DNA from 3 places in the Paenibacillus sp. N3/727 genome. Region 3 is predicted to be linked to each of the others. Evidence: riboswitches for the same ligand, from Rfam matches in the RefSeq annotation. Region 3 holds a riboswitch; each other region holds the start of a gene.

Region 1 (5,396 bases), 670 kb from region 3:
ATCTACAGCCTTATGTACAGTCCACATTCAACGTCAGTCCCGGCATGATGAGTGTCGTTTACTTCCTGTTCGGCATCGCAGCCGTAACAGGCGGCGGGTTGGGCGGATGGATAGCTGACCGTTTCGGTACGAAACGTTCGATCCTCACCATTGTGGCATGCTTCTCGGTATCGATGTTCATGGTCATGCTCACAGCTCAAATCTCGTTCTGGGTGTTCCTGATCGCTATGATGATATGGAGTGCGCTCAGTTGGGCCATCTCTCCAGCTCAGCAGACGTATCTGCTTCAGCTGGCTCCAGACAATGCAGAGACACAGCTCAGTCTGAATTCCTCCATGCTTCACCTGGGAATCGCCTCGGGTTCAATTATCGGCAGCACCGTTATTGAGAAGAGCTCGGTAGCCAACAATCCTTGGGTCGGCGGTATCATCGCTGCTGTTGCCTTCGGTGTCGCGTTCTTCTCGCTAACTCGCCGTTCTGCTCCTGCCAAAGACGAAGCTGCTGCTTCGTCCCGAACCGCAGAGCAGTTGTAAACTTGGATCAAGTTCACACAGTATACACTTAAAGGGGCATCCCACAAGGTCCATTGACCTGTGGGATGCCCCTTTGCTGTTGAGAGACGCTGTGCGGAGCAATCATTCCTCCAAACTTTCTGTCCTTGCTTAATAGCGCAGCCGGAGCAAGAGCGCTTTAATCTCTTCGTCTTTGAACATCTCCTCTGGATATTTACGACTGAATGCAGTCAATGCCATATCGTGATAGAAAAATTCAACAAACACCTTCACAAACGGCTGTGCCTGCGTCCGGATTGCCTGCCAGCTGCCCTGCTCGACGCCTGCGAATAGAAGCTGCTTCGTATCTGTTACCAGAAGCATGAACCGCTCCAGCTTATCGTGATCGGCCGTAGGATTCAGCACATACAGCTTGGACAGCGACACTTCCGGATGGTCATCCCCCGTCACCAAAGCTTCAACACGCACACCTTCCCGCTCTTTTCGGTCCAGCAGATCGGTTATTTCATTAAACTCATCGCTCCACATCGAGACGAGAACAGACTCCTGTGCTTCCTCTATCATCTGTTTGCAGAACGCCTGGATCGAGCTATGCGATTTCAGACTCCACACCTGATCATCCACAACCGTTTTGCGAACACCCGCTGAACGAAGCTCCTTAATGTCACTCTCAAACTCATGCGTCAGTTTATCAATCACAGCTTCCACGGGAAGTGCCGTATAGGTACGCTTTTTGCCGGATACCGTATCCATGACAATTCCCTTGTCCACCAACCGGTCCAGCACCTCATAAATTTTAGCCTTCGGAACACCGGACAACTTCACGATACTCGATGCATCCATCGCCTCGCCGCTCGTCACGAGCGTTTCATATACTTTGCTCTCATACTGGGAGTAACCGAATTGTAGAAGCATAGCTCCTCCTTGTACATTCACTTGTTACCCTCTATGTTACCGGAGCGTGAGACGCTTGACCAGTACTGTGGAAATGGGAATGCATGTTTATAGAAACTCAAAACAGCAATTAGTGCTTAACGTTTACCTTTATAGAATTTCATAATCTCCATAAATTATGAATCAAAACAAAAAATAAGCACGCGAGCAATCCATCAAAAAAGAGCGCTCCAGCGGAAGGCTTCCTAGGCGTTGGCGCTCATTACACTGGATCAGATTCGCTGAAAGATCCTTTAGAGCGGATTCCGCCAGCATCGTGCGGACAGCTCCCCACTGCTGCTTCTGAATAGTGCTTATGGCCTCGGCCACCGTCAGTCCCTTTAATCGCATAAACACAGACGACCAGCGCACAAGATCCGCATACTCTCTCGTATCCGGCAGTGCATACTCCGCATAGCCAGAAGCACCGCTACAAGATATTTTAAACAATCCACAGTTCGTACTCTTATCGTTCCACGGAATATCCTGTTCAGCCGAGTTACCGTCAAAACGGAAAATCTCCATATAACGTATCGTAGTTTCGTGTAGTTTATGTTCCGTTAATTGCGGTAAAGAGTCTGTTATTTTAGCCATCTCACAGTCTCCTTTTCTAGGGTTCAATTGCAGCACAAAAAGCCTGAAAGAGCAGAGAAACCCGCTCCCCAGGCGCTGAATGCGGCACAATCGTGCCACCTAAAGTATGATGGGTCGTGTTCTCTCCCAATACGCTTACGAGGTTAGCTGTCGGATTCGGGCTTGAGAGTGCCCTACCCTGTGCTTGCGCAGCAAGCTCTAAGGATTCACCCCATTCACCATTAATTATGGTGAGATTGGTTCCCCCGCCTCCCTTTCGGGAACTCAGCGTGTAGATTATATGGTTAAAGTTGGATGAATCATACGTCATTGTCCCTTTCAAAGTAAATGTTCATTTATGGTCTATAAATTCAAAATATCGACGAAAAAGCCAAAAGAAAACGTGTACATTAGGGCTTGACATCGATTATCCATACAAATGCACAGTATTTTACCACTTTACGAAAAATTAACGAAATACAGAGAAATACAGAGTATGAAGCAGTATTCGGGTGATCGAACTTCTTTCCCGCAGCTATCCGGTTAAAAAACACCTCAAATGTGCCTCTCCCTCGATTTACATTACGAACCGCCAGACGTATGATACGAATCATGAATTGAACAATGTTTTCTCATGAATCGCTGAATTCCCTTGCTAGGCAAGGGAAACGGGGGAACCAAACAAGGAGATGCGCCAGGTGGTGTGAGAGCCACCATTGAACATCTCCAGGGGTGAATCCTGATCCAAAGACTCCATGAAATTCGGATCAGGTAGGGCGACTCTCACCGCCCGAATCCGACAGCTAACCTCGTAAGCGTTGAGTTAAGCAGTCACGCATTTAATTGACGCGGTCTGCTCACAAGGAGAGGATGATGAAGCTTGTGATCGAGAAACACGACCACAGGGCTTGATGCCTCTGTGGTTTTTTACAAAATGCTTTTTATTCGCTGAGTCCTTGAATGGAAAAGGAACGGGGGAACCAAACGAGAGACGTGTATTTCTCTCAGGGGTGAATCTCATCGGCAGGATAACTGCCTATGGGTAGGGCGACTCTCACGCCCGAATCCGTCAGCTAACCTCGTAAGCGTATCGAGAGAGGCAACGATTGTCGTGTGCAAGGCACGGTGTATTTCACTGTGTCATCAGAAGCCACGGGAAGAGTGACTCTCCTTCCCTGTGGCTTCTTTTTTGTTGCCTTCTCTTTCTAGTAATCAGGAGGAGAAAACATGGAAAAATTGCAAGATCTGATCATCGTATCCGCTCCAACCAAGGCAGGGGAGGAATTCGTAACCCAGCTTATTCGAAATAAAATTCCGTTTGCAGCCATTGTGAACAACCGGGCAGAGCAAGATCGTCTGGATAAGCTTGGAGCCAAAAACATGATCTTGATCGACACTACTGATGAACAAACCTGGATCATTCCCGAGTTTTCCGTCAGCAAGGTGTTCCTGTTTGAAAGCAGTCTGAACCTGTGCTGCCGTTATTTGCGGATTTGCCGTACATGGACCTCAGATCCGATCTATGTCATCACTCATTCAAGCAATCCAAGATTAATTTATAAAGGACTTGGCGCAACAATCGTGCTGCACACGAACCATACCAATGTTTCCTTCTTAATTTCATCACTCGTCAGCTAGCCACTATTATTTATTAAATATGTTTTGGAGGGATTGACATGCAGGATCTGTGCATGGTGCTCATTCTAGGAGGAACTTACGCACTGTTCACCTTGTTTTTATCCTGGTGCGGACGCGTGGTCAATGAACCGGAGGCTGATAACCAATGATCATCATTATGGCATTTATGATCTTTATTTTTCTGTATTTGATTTACGCGCTGATTCACCCGGAAAAATTCTAGGGGTGTTATTGAAGGAGGAAGCAATCAATCATGGGCATTGTACAAATTGCCATCGTTATTCTGGTTCTGGTGCTGCTCGTTAAGCCTCTCGGAACCCATCTGTATAATGTGTTTCGCAATGAAGCCAACGGCACAGATAAATGGTTCTCCTGGGCGGAGAAACCGATTTTCGCATTGATCGGGCTTAAAGAACGCAAGGGTATGAGCTGGAAAGTATATGCGATCAGCTTTGTGATAACCAACATCGTGCTGGTCGCGGCCGGTTATCTCATTCTAAGGCTACAAAAGATACTGCCGTTCAATCCAAACGGGATCGACAACATGGAGCCGACGCTATCGTTCAATACCATTATCAGTTTCATGACCAATACGAACCTGCAGCACTACAGCGGTGAATCGGGTCTCTCCTACTTCTCTCAGATGGCCGTCATCACCATGATGATGTTCACATCCGCTGCTACCGGACTGTGTGTCGCGATCGCATTTATTCGAGCGATTACCAGCAAAGGTACAACAATAGGCAACTTCTTTGAAGATTTTGTTAAGGCACATACACGAGTATTGATTCCACTAGCCTTTGTCGTGGCTATGGTGCTCGTTGCGCTGCATGTTCCACAAACCTTGAAACCTACCATTAATGTAACGACGCTTGAAGGCGCCGAGCAGCAAATTTCAGTTGGTCCAGTGGCTGCACTGGAATCCATCAAACATCTAGGCACGAACGGCGGCGGACATTTCGGCGTCAATTCGTCTCATCCGTTTGAAAATCCTAATCCGCTGACTAACGTAATCGAAATTTTATCAATGTGGTGTATTGCGGCGGCTCTGCCTTACACGTTCGGTTTATTTGCAAAGAACCGCAAGCAGGGCTGGATTATTTTCTCAGCCATGATGGTTCTGTTCATCGGATTCCTGTCACTTGCCTACATGTCTGAATCCAGCGGCAATCCGGCGATGAATCGACTTGGAATTGATGCTTCCCAAGGCAATATGGAGGGCAAAGAGGTCAGGTTCGGTATTGCCCAGTCTGCTCTGTTTACGACCGTAACCACAGCGGCCACAACCGGATCGGTCAATAACATGCACGATACGCTGACACCGCTTGGCGGTATAACACCGCTGTCTCTCATGATGTTGAACTCTGTCTTCGGCGGAAAAGGCGTCGGTCTGATGAATATGTTAATGTACGCCATTCTGGCCGTGTTCCTCGCCGGACTCATGGTTGGACGAACGCCGGAGTTTCTAGGGCGGAAAATCGAAGCCCGGGAGATGAAGCTGATTGCGATTGCCATTCTGGCTCATCCCTTCATTATTCTCGCGCCAACTGCTCTCGCTCTCATGACGGACGCTGGTCAAGCGGGCATTACGAACGCAGGCTTTCATGGCATTTCACAAGTGCTGTATGAATATACTTCCTCGGCAGCGAATAACGGCTCCGGCTTTGAAGGTCTCGCGGATAACACGCCATTCTGGAATATCTCAACAGGGCTTGTCATGCTCTTTGGCCGCTATATTTC
Region 2 (5,396 bases), 1.1 Mb from region 3:
GCCCTGACTCAAAGCAGTGACGTTCATACCTATGCCTGGATACTCATCTGTATGCTGATCATTCGGATGCTTCTGACTCCTCTTATTCATGCCGGTATATTTTACAATCTCCATCAAGAGGCGAAAGGCGAGCGAGGTCTGTTCTTCTTCAAGGGCATCCGTCAGCTATGGAAACCGGTAACTTTATTTTATGTGGTTGAGACGATTCTGACCTTTACCCCCGCATATTGGCTGGTGCCGAAAATGTTACCTTCACTATTAGCTGCCATTCGCGACCCGTCTACGTTGCTAAAGATCGCTCCTTACTTCGTCTGTTGGCTGTTGTATGCGTATCTCATTCATTTGTTCTTTCTTTATATGCAGTTCGGCAAAACAACTGGCATGGGCATGATATCCGCTCTGATGGTCTGTCTCCGTCACATCGGAAAGGCTATGCTCATCTCCATTACGATCGGCGGAACAGCGATAGCTCTTCTCCTTCTACTCAGCGGTATGTCCTTCCTATGGTCAGGTCTGATCGGGTTAATCATTCAGCAGACCTCCTATTTTGTGAGCAGTCTGTTCCAGTTGTGGAGCGTTACTGCTCAATATCATGTATGGCATACTCATAGTCGTCAAATTTGAAAATCGTTCACATATCCATAAGAAACTTAGCATAATCAAAAAAACTAATTTTTACCATAAATTCATGCATTATATGTCACTATCAAGCTCAAAAGATGCATAACGCTAGCCAACTAAATAAAAAAATCCCGTTCTCCTCTAGGAAGAACGGGATTTTTTATGTTCAAATATACTTTCCTCGTTTGCCAAAAAGTTAATACTCTGATAAAATAACGAATGTGTTAGTAACAACTTTGTCATCTTTCCTGTAACTATTTCATATGGATAAACTATCGTATACTTATAATCTGTCTTATATCTTAAGAAGCCGAATTCCCGTTTCAACGGGAAGCGGGGGAACCGTCTTGGGTGAATTGATCTCGCAACAGAGGGGTCATAGGCTAACCTTCAGCCGAACCCTTAAGCTAACCTCGCAGGCATTGGAAGGAGCTTATCACTTGAAAAAGAAGCTAACAGCCGTTTCACTCGGTCTAGCTCTCGCCCTTACGTTAGGCACCGGAAGCGCTTTCGCGGATTCCAAGTTAAACAGCGCAATCAAACCCGTCATTGGCGTCTCCTATAAATCGGGCGGAACCACAGCCAAAGGATTCGATTGCTCTGGATTTACAAGTTATGTATTCAAGAAACTGGGGCTGACTTTGCCGCGTTCATCGGTATCCCAATATAAAGTTGGGACTGCAGTACCGAAGAGCCAACTGAAAGCCGGCGATCTTGTATTCTTTAACACCTCAGGCAGAGGCGTATCCCATGTAGGGATCTATATAGGCGGGGGCAAATTTGCACATTCCTCAAGTTCCCGCGGTGTCACCATCACCGCAATCAACTCGAGCTATTTTGGCAAGCGTTACATTGGCGCCAAACGAGTCATGAGCCCAAGCAAGTACAAATCCGCCGCCGTGAACTACAATTAATTTCATAACCAAAAGTTTACTTAAGCCCGAATGAGATTCACCACAATCTCCTTCGCGGCTTTTTCTTTATACTTTTATAACGGATGAAATAGGGAAAAAGTTTGCACCTTTACGAGAAAATTTTTGTGACAATAATTCGACACGAATAGCCATCTATTCTATTCAAAAGACAGCAAGAAACAATTGCCAAATGGACAGGCCCTCTGATAGAATATTCAATGTAATAACTTTGTCATTATTGTAAGGGCTTTTATATATAGAATGCATATGCCAAATTCCAGAACAATGGAAGCGGGGGATCCAACCACGGGTGAATTGATCTTGCTACTAAGGGATCATAGGGGACCTTCAACCGAACCCTACAGCTAACCTCGCAGGCAGCGGAAGGAGTTATTTATGCTTAAGAAGTTCAGTGCAACCGTGTTAGGCCTTTCGATGCTGTTCACGGCAGGCTTAGGCAGCGCTTTTGCCGATAGTAAGCTGGATCAAGAAATCGATAAGGTGCTAGGGACAAGATACAGCTATGGTGGCATGACAACAAGTGGTTTTGACTGCTCTGGATTTACAATGTACATATTCTCCGCAATGGGAATGAAGCTTCCCCATCAGTCGGGCTCCCAATTTGAGATGGGTACGGCCGTATCCCGCGAAGACCTTCGCCCGGGGGACCTCATATTTTTCAATACATCAGGTCAGGGCGTATCCCATGTAGGCATTTATATCGGCGATGATCAATTTGCCCATGCCTCCACTTCAAGAGGGGTCGTAACTAACCGACTGGGTGAAAGCTATTATGCGGAGCGTTATATTGGCGCCAAGCGAATTATGGATGATTCAGCATACGAAAACCACGCGTCTGAATAATTTGAAATCATTTATATCATACAAATATACCCGCGAAGAGAAGCATCCCTTCTTTTGGCGGGTGTTTTCTTCTTATTCCGTAAATCATGAAAGGAGAATGACAATTGCTTCCCATGGCACAGCGGTTTTATGCGGTTCCAATGGATTCGTATCAAGCGGCGGAGATTTGCAGCTGGACCTACCCATCTCCTTACAATATCTATGGCTGGCTCCCCTGGGAGCAAATGAAAGGACTTGGTATCGAGTTTGGCGATCCGGACATCCGCGAGCAGCAGTATGTATCCATTCTCGATGAAGAACAGCGGATGTGGGGATTCGCGCAGTTGTTCCCAATGGAAGGCGTAACGCGGATTGGTCTTGGTATGCGACCGGATTGGTGTGGACTCGGAATGGGTAAACAATTTGTGCAGTCTATTGTGGATGTGGCCAGGCAGCGGCGTCCTGAGGATGAGATTGACCTTGAGGTCTTAACTTGGAATGAACGTGCAATCCGCACATACTACAACGTCGGTTTTCATGTTACGGACACGTACGAACGGATGACTCCGACTGGCAAAGCTCTTTTTCATTGCATGGTTTATATGTCTTCGGACGATTCTGGAAATTCCATCCGAAACCGTTATGACTATGAAAAATAGCACAATTTTGTGTAATTTTAGTTAAAGAAAGCGTTGTTTTATTGCTTTTTTTGTCACAACTGCTATGATGTCTTTGTATGTTCGTTTATAATAGAATCAATTGCAGTATACATAAGAAGGGACGATATGACGATGCAAAAATGGATTATGAGCGGATTGTTCTTCGTCGCATGTGCGCTGGCCCTTGCGCTGATGTTTACGCTTCCAGGGAAAAAAGAAGTAGCTGAAGAAGCAAAACCAACAATGCCTGAGGTAACTTTGGACGCGGCTGCGGCTGAAGCTACGTTGAAAGCCAGCTGCATTACCTGTCATGGTGATCAGCTCCAGGGCGGAGCAGGACCAGCTCTCCAGCAAGTAGGCGGACATATGGACACTAATGCATTGTTTGGCGTGATCACGAAGGGCCGTAAAGGTATGCCTGCCTTTAAAGATCAACTTAAACCAGAGGAAATTGCCAATCTTGCACTTTATCTGTCTGAGAAAAAATAATAAGCAGAAAAACACGCTTGGACAGGAGCTCTCCCGTTCCAAGCGTGTTTTTTATATAAGCATCCGCTGCTGCTAATCCTGCTCCTTATTGTCCTTGGAGCGGCTTTTTTCGTATGCCTCATTAAACTGCTGTGCCTCTTTGATATCTACAGCCGTAATACCGCCTTCATCCCAAGAAGTCAGACGTAGCGTCACGGTTTTGTAATCGATTGTAATGTAGGGATGGTGACCGAATGCCTCCGAGATCGCAGCGACTTCATCCACAAAAGCAATCCCTTTCATAAACGCAGGAAAGGTATATTTACGGATAATCCACCGTCCCTGCTCCAATTCCCAGCCTTCAAGTCTTTCCAGATGTGTTTCAACTTCCTGCTGTGTATACAGCATTTTATCTTCCTCCCCAAAAAAACCTCTCCCACCAAGGCGGGACCAATTATTCATCTATTCTATTCCTCTGATCTTTGGTTCATTACCTTAGCTAGACGAGAGCTACAAACGCCAATTCTTCTTCCCCAATTAAAATATGTATCCGATGGTTTGTCTGATCGTGAATGACAACTCCACTGCCTACCGATATGACAGGCTCTGTGCCCAGTGCATAAAATAAATCCTCCGCCAGCGCCTCATGAACCTCATTTTTCTCCGTATCGTTAAGGTTGCTCCAATCCTCCGATTCCATTTCAAAAAACACGTAGCTGTCCGGAATACGTCCGACCGCTTCAGTCAAATCTGTCAAAATATCACCGTAATCACGCCCATGCTTAACACCCATCTCTCTCACTCCTTTCTGTCACTTCATACCTGCAAGTTTCCCTTGCTTCTATTATACCGGAAATTACAGCTAAAAAAAAAACACTAACCTGACGATAAATAGTGTAATGCGCTCATTTGCACAATGCTGTCTACCCAAAAGGACGGCAAAACGAATGGATTCGTTATTTATTTCTCATGGATGAGGTGTATTATGGAAATTTCAACGATTATAGGTTTAGTGCTCGGGTTTGTATCCGTACTGGTCGGAATGGTGTTAAAGCATGCACCACTTACCGCTTTAGTTAATCCTGCCGCCTTTGTCATTATTTTGGGCGGTACGGCAGCCACACTGTTTATAGGTTTTCCTTTGTCGGAGCTTAAGAAATTTCCTAAGCTTATCAAAATGATTTTCGTGAAGCAAAAGCTGATGAATAAAACAGATTTGATTACACTCTTTATGGAGTATGCCTCCATTACCCGCCGCGAGGGATTGCTCGCGCTCGAATCAAAAGTCGAGGAAATCAACGATACTTTTCTCCGCAACGGGATGCGCATGATCATTGACGGCAACGACCAGGAATTCGTGAGCGACGTTCTGATGGAGGATATTAACGCCACCGAGGAGCGGCACCGCTCCGGTGCACTCATCTTCTCTCAGGCCGGCATGTACGCACCATCTCTCGGGGTATTGGGTGCGGTTATCGGTTTGATCGCAGCCTTAGGCCAGATGAGCGATATGACAGAGCTTGCAAAAGCAATCGGTGCTGCCTTTATCGCAACGCTGCTTGGTATTTTCACCGGTTATGTCATCTGCCACCCCATCGCCAACAAACTGAAGCGCTTGTCTAAACGTGAAGTGGAGATCCGGCTGATGATGGTTGAAGGTCTTCTTTCCATTCAATCAGGTGTCTCAACTATTGCGATCAGTCAGAAGCTGTCCGTCTTCCTGACCCCTTCTGAGCGCCTTAAAATGAACCAAAGGGAGGCTGGTTCTAGTGAGCAAAAAGACTAGACACGAGCCCCACGAAGAGCATGCTGACGAGTCCTGGCTCCTTCCGTATGCAGATCTGCTTACCCTATTACTCGCGCTCTTCCTAGTTCTTTACGCAATGAGCGC
Region 3 (5,396 bases):
AGCTGAAATTAAACTAATTACAGGCAAGACACATGAAATCGTATCATCCGTTCGTGACAAACGAGTGGAAGTCGGCATCGTTGCATCATCCATTAATCAGCCTGGCTTAAACTGCATTCCGCTATTCGACGATCATCTTGAACTTGTGCTGCCGATTACGCATCCTATGGCTGAAAGCCAAGAGGTCGGAATTGAACAGCTTCAAGGCTTGCCCATGATCATCTTCTCAACAGGTACTTGGTACCGGAAGCTGACCGATGATCTGTTTCACCGCTGGGGGATCATGCCTGACATCCGTATGGAGATCGACTCCTTCGAAGCGATTGTACGTCTCATCCCCACCTGTAAAGCGGCCGCACTCCTCCCCAAGTCCTATCTTCGCCCGCAGTTGCTGTCGGATAATGGACTTGTTGACATCCACATTCCCGCTCTAATCGAGACACGTCGAACGACCAGTCTCATCTACGGAAATCCCTCTGAGCTCAGCAATGCCGCCAGCCGTTGGATTGCTGAGACTGAAACGTTGTTCCGTAAACTTGAAGAGGACAAAAACCAATAACCTGACGAGAGAAATACGTCAGGTTATTGGCTTTATATGTCGATGTTATACCAGCTATTGATATAGATAAATCCTTAGTTTCTACATATTAACGACTTCGCCCTCAAAGCGATCGATGTTCTCTTTCGATCCTATAACAACCATAATATCGCCTGCACGCAAAATATCCATCGCGGTCGGAGCCACTATCACACCCGAACGTTGATTCAATGCCACAACACTGATCCCGTAACGGACACGGGTATTCAGTTCATTAAGTGTTTTGCCATCCATGCAGTCCGTCACCGTCATTTCCACGATCCGGTAGTCCTTGGAAAGTTCAATGTAATCCAGAAGGTTCGGCGTAACAAGCTGATGCGCAACTCTTATTCCCATATCTCTCTCCGGAAAAATTACCCGGTCAACACCCAGCTTTTCCAATGCCCGGCCGTGCAATACGGATATTGCCTTGGCAACGACGGTGGCTACACCTGACTCCTTCAGAAGAATTGCCGCCAAAATACTCGTCTGGATCTCGTCACCTATTGCTACAATGCCGCAATCAAAGTTCCGTATTCCGAGTGATTTAAGTACTTCCTCATCCGTCGCATCGGCAACCACGGTATGGGTGAGGAACTCACTCATATCCTCGACCACTTCTTCATCCCGGTCGATCCCGAGTACCTCATAACCTAAATCCATCAGCTCAAGCGCCAGACTTGATCCGAATCGCCCGAGCCCTATTACCACAAACTGCTTCGCTTTCATTTCTCAGCCAATCTCCTTATCCAATAATCATTTTTCCTTCTGGATGACGATACAATTCCTTACCCTTTTTAGGGCCTAATGCATATGCAAGCGTTAGAGGCCCAAGTCGTCCCGCAAACATCGTAATGCTAATCAGAAGTTTTCCGAACAATGACAAGTGCGGTGTCAATCCCATCGACAGACCCACTGTGCCAAACGCGGATGTTGCCTCGAACAGTATAGAGAGAAAGCTGCTATCTTCTGTCGTTGAAAGAATCATGGCTACGGTGATTACCAGCAACAGAGCAAGCAGCGTAATTGTCAGGGCTTTAAGAACCCGTTCCTGAACCAGCCGATACCGGAACAGCACAATCTCATCTTTGCCCCGCATCATAGCAATGACAGCAGCGATCATCATCGTAAATGTCGTCGTTTTAATCCCGCCCCCCGTTGATCCCGGGGAAGCTCCTATAAACATCAGAATAACTATGAAAAACTGTGTAGCCTGACGCAAACCGGTTATATCGAGCGTATTGGCTCCTGCTGTTCTCGGCGTGACCGATTGAAAGAAGGAGCCAAGAATTTTTCCGCCCCAATTCAGCGATCCTAATGTTTTCGGATTCGTGAATTCAAATATGAATATGACAACTGCCCCTATCAAAATAAGCGCGCCTGTCATGGATAAAACCACCTTGGAATGTAATGACAGCTTGCGGTTTTTTTTATAATCAACTAGATCAGCCATAACGATAAAACCAATTCCTCCGGATACGATCAAGAACATAACCACAAAATTGACAAGCGGGTCGTACACAAACCCGGTCAAGCTTCCAAAATGACCGAACAGATCAAATCCCGCATTGTTAAACATCGTTACTGCATGAAATATTCCGTAGTACAAAGCTTTCCCGAAAGGCATATCAAATGCCCAGCGAAGGGTCAGCAGCAGTGCTCCACAAGCTTCAATCACCAATGAATACAGCAGAACCCTGCGGATTAGTCGGACGATACCCTCCATCGATGACTGATTCATCGCTTCCTGCAGGACAAGACGATCTTTTAATGAAATACGGCGCTTTAATACAAGCGCAAACAGCGTGGCCATGGTCATGAAACCCAAACCGCCTATCTGTATCAGGAGCATGATGACTACCTGTCCGAAGGAACTGAAGAATGTCCCTGTATCCACCACCACAAGACCGGTAACACAGGTCGCGGATGTCGCAGTGAATAAGGCATCCATAAAGTTCAGCGGTTCCCCTGTCGTATTGGCAATCGGCAGCATTAGGAGCAAGGTTCCAATCGTGATAATTCCTCCGAACCCCATAACAAGAATCTGCGGTGGCGACAAGCGGAGCCAAAATAATTTGGAAGTCAACATATTCACCTCTTCAAAAAAGTCAAAGAAAAAAAGACACTGGAAATCCAATGCCTTACGCGTTTGGGTTCCTGTGCTGCAGCCTACGAGGTTAGCTGACGGATTCGGGCATATCACAGGTCGCCCTATTCACTGCTATACTGCAGAGAAATTCACCCCAATTAAATGGTTCCCCCATTTTCGTTACGAAATTCGGCTGATCTATTCAATTAACATGATGTGATTATAACGCAATACCCTTAAGAACCCAAAGCCGCTTTTAACGTAAATTAACTTAAAAAAGAACGAAATTGGGCATATTCAGGAGTAGTAGCACATGGTTTTCTGAGGTTTTCGAAATCTTTCCTTCGTTTTCATCGTATCTTTCATAATTTTGAATGGATAAGCCGTTTGCAGCTTTCATATCTATGTTATATTGACTTTATGTCTCCATGAAAGAAACGTCTCGAACGGTTTCTAACCCCTATTACCAAGGAGGAATGACATGAATAAAGCAGGACAGCCCCTTAAACTTCAGTCGAACAAAAAACCTTTAATGGTGCTCGGGGCAATCGGCCTGATTCTGTTTCTAATTTTTCAGGTATTCCCGTCTACTGCCTCTGACACGCTAGAGGTAAAAGCTCCCGAGATGATCACCAAAGAGGCAGCGGCAGAGGCCGCTGAACGCTTCGTACAGGAACAGCTGCAGTACAGCATCGCACCAGGTAAAGAACCTCTCGTTACATATCAATCCCGCTCCGATGTGTACGGATACCTATCCAAAGAAAAGTTGCTGACCGAATATAACAAAAAGTTCGAAAGCAAGTATCCTTATGATGTTTATCGAGTAAGGTTTGATCAAAATGATGGGACAGCTTTAAATGTGGATGTACATATGCAGAACAAGGGTATCGCCGGATTTTCCTATGATATAGCCGGCTCCAGTTACGAAGGGGCCATGCTGCAGATGGGCGGCGTACGAACGCAGATGCTCCTGATGATCGAAGGCGGCATATCGCTAGCCGAGAAGGAGGCGCTTGCTGCACCTTGGCTTCACCGAGCGGGTTATGATACGTCCAAGCTTGAACAAATTACTGGCGAAGGGGAACCTGGTCTGAAATATGAGGACCCGGAAGCTAAGATCGGTGACTCCCGTCTTCAGCTGAACTTCTCCTTTGAAGACCGCCAACTGCGTTCGTACGAGCCTGTATTTTCCGTTCCTAGTGCTCACACCGCCTATGTGGAGAAGCAGACTCTTAACGCCACCTTGCTTACATTGCTGGGCTACGGATTGTTTACACTGGTTTTAGGCGTTCTGGCAATCGTCTACAGTGTAAAAACCAGTGCTCACACTTCATTTAAAAGGGGTATTTTCCTTGCTTTACTGTTGTTTGTTATTCAAATGCTGAACACTTATAACCTGCTGCCAGTCTTTAAAGCAGACGGAATGAGCGATGCCAGCATTAAAGGTATCATGATCTTTTATGTGGGCTACTCCCTCGTATTCTCAGCCCTGCTCTACTTCTCACTCGTCGGAGGGAACGGATTGTGGCGTAAGGAAGACGGATTAAATCCATGGCCGCGCGCCAAAGAACCCGGTTATGGCGTATACGTGCTGGAAAGCATGAAACTCGGGTATTTGTGGGCTTGTATTCTGCTCGGTGTACAGTCCCTGATCTTTATCGCGTTGGGTCTTACACTCAACACCTGGTCTACAACAGATGCCTCGCAGTCGCCTTTTAACATGTTGTACCCATGGCTGTTTCCGTTGATGGCCTGGTTTGCAGGTATATCGGAAGAGGCTGTCTATCGTCTGTTCGGTATTAAAATGGTTAAAAAAATCGTCCGCAACACGTTCGTAGCCAGCCTCATCACCTCGATCATCTGGGCCCTCGGCCACACCTTGTATCCAATCTATCCGGTCATCTCAAGACCGATTGAGCTGGTCATCATCGGACTTCTGTTCAGCTTCATCTTCTTGCGTTACGGATATATGACCGCCGTATTCTCGCATGTGGTGTTCAACAGCATTCTGATGGGCTTCAGTCTCATGATGATGAACGATCCGGTCAACCTGTGGATGGGGATATTCTACATTATTTTGCCGGCCATCGTCGGTTACGTAATCTACAAATTCAATACATTAAAAAAAGAAACGGCTTATCCGTCCATATAGGACGGAGGCCGTTTCTCCTTTTCCATAAATATATTATGACTCCTCATCACGCAGTGCGCTTAAAATCTCCTTAGCGAGTTTATCGCCAATAGACAAAGGCCGGAAGTCATCAATACTGGCCTCTTTAATCTTTTTGACAGATCCAAAATGCTTCAGGAGCATCTTACGCCGTTTCTCTCCGATTCCCGGAATCGCATCCAGCTTCGAGGTAACCATCGATTTCCCCCGCTGGTCACGGTGGAAAGATATCGCGAAACGGTGAACCTCATCCTGTATACGCTGGAGTAAATAAAACTCCTGACTGTCACGAGGCAGCGACACAGGCTCTGGTGGATCCCCCACCATCAGTTGCGCCGTCTTATGCTTAGCATCCTTAACAAGTCCGCAGACCGGAATGAACAGACCGAGCTCATTCTCCAGCACATCCACGGCTGCAGAAATTTGGCCCTTACCTCCGTCCACTACGATCAAATCGGGCATAGGCAGATTTTCCTTAAGCACCCGTTCATAGCGCCTCCGTATAACCTCTCGCATCGTCTCATAGTCGTCCGGCCCCTGCACGGAACGAATTTTATACT

What was found. Region 3 has a riboswitch for cyclic di-AMP ahead of MNQ98_RS25105 (TrkH family potassium uptake protein). Riboswitches for the same ligand answer to the same signal wherever they lie in the genome.
Region 1: linked by a shared signal. The riboswitch ahead of MNQ98_RS28305 (hypothetical protein) and the one ahead of MNQ98_RS25105 (TrkH family potassium uptake protein) in region 3 are both predicted to bind cyclic di-AMP.
Region 2: linked by a shared signal. The riboswitch ahead of MNQ98_RS00490 (C40 family peptidase) and the one ahead of MNQ98_RS25105 (TrkH family potassium uptake protein) in region 3 are both predicted to bind cyclic di-AMP.

What each region holds. Positions count from the first base shown of each region.
Region 1 is NZ_CP093336.1:6,065,672-6,071,067, forward strand. Features, by position in the region: gene MNQ98_RS28295 (MFS transporter) at 1-533, shown strand, start outside; gene MNQ98_RS28300 (TrmB family transcriptional regulator) at 663-1,427, opposite strand; gene MNQ98_RS28305 (hypothetical protein) at 1,590-2,039, opposite strand; cyclic di-AMP (ydaO/yuaA leader) riboswitch at 2,156-2,319, opposite strand; cyclic di-AMP (ydaO/yuaA leader) riboswitch at 2,649-2,851, shown strand; cyclic di-AMP (ydaO/yuaA leader) riboswitch at 2,955-3,122, shown strand; gene MNQ98_RS28310 (hypothetical protein) at 3,246-3,656, shown strand; gene MNQ98_RS29980 (potassium-transporting ATPase subunit F) at 3,823-3,879, shown strand; gene kdpA (potassium-transporting ATPase subunit KdpA) at 3,910-5,396, shown strand, end outside.
Region 2 is NZ_CP093336.1:97,458-102,853, reverse strand. Features, by position in the region: gene MNQ98_RS00500 (hypothetical protein) at 1-624, shown strand, start outside; cyclic di-AMP (ydaO/yuaA leader) riboswitch at 920-1,058, shown strand; gene MNQ98_RS00495 (C40 family peptidase) at 1,062-1,535, shown strand; cyclic di-AMP (ydaO/yuaA leader) riboswitch at 1,794-1,930, shown strand; gene MNQ98_RS00490 (C40 family peptidase) at 1,932-2,399, shown strand; gene MNQ98_RS00485 (GNAT family N-acetyltransferase) at 2,513-3,037, shown strand; gene MNQ98_RS00480 (c-type cytochrome) at 3,170-3,526, shown strand; gene MNQ98_RS00475 (4a-hydroxytetrahydrobiopterin dehydratase) at 3,599-3,913, opposite strand; gene MNQ98_RS00470 (hypothetical protein) at 4,005-4,298, opposite strand; gene motA (flagellar motor stator protein MotA) at 4,491-5,291, shown strand; gene motB (flagellar motor protein MotB) at 5,275-5,396, shown strand, end outside.
Region 3 is NZ_CP093336.1:5,393,010-5,398,405, forward strand. Features, by position in the region: gene MNQ98_RS25095 (LysR family transcriptional regulator) at 1-559, shown strand, start outside; gene MNQ98_RS25100 (potassium channel family protein) at 641-1,306, opposite strand; gene MNQ98_RS25105 (TrkH family potassium uptake protein) at 1,323-2,666, opposite strand; cyclic di-AMP (ydaO/yuaA leader) riboswitch at 2,729-2,871, opposite strand; gene MNQ98_RS25110 (CPBP family intramembrane glutamic endopeptidase) at 3,148-4,818, shown strand; gene uvrC (excinuclease ABC subunit UvrC) at 4,852-5,396, opposite strand, start outside.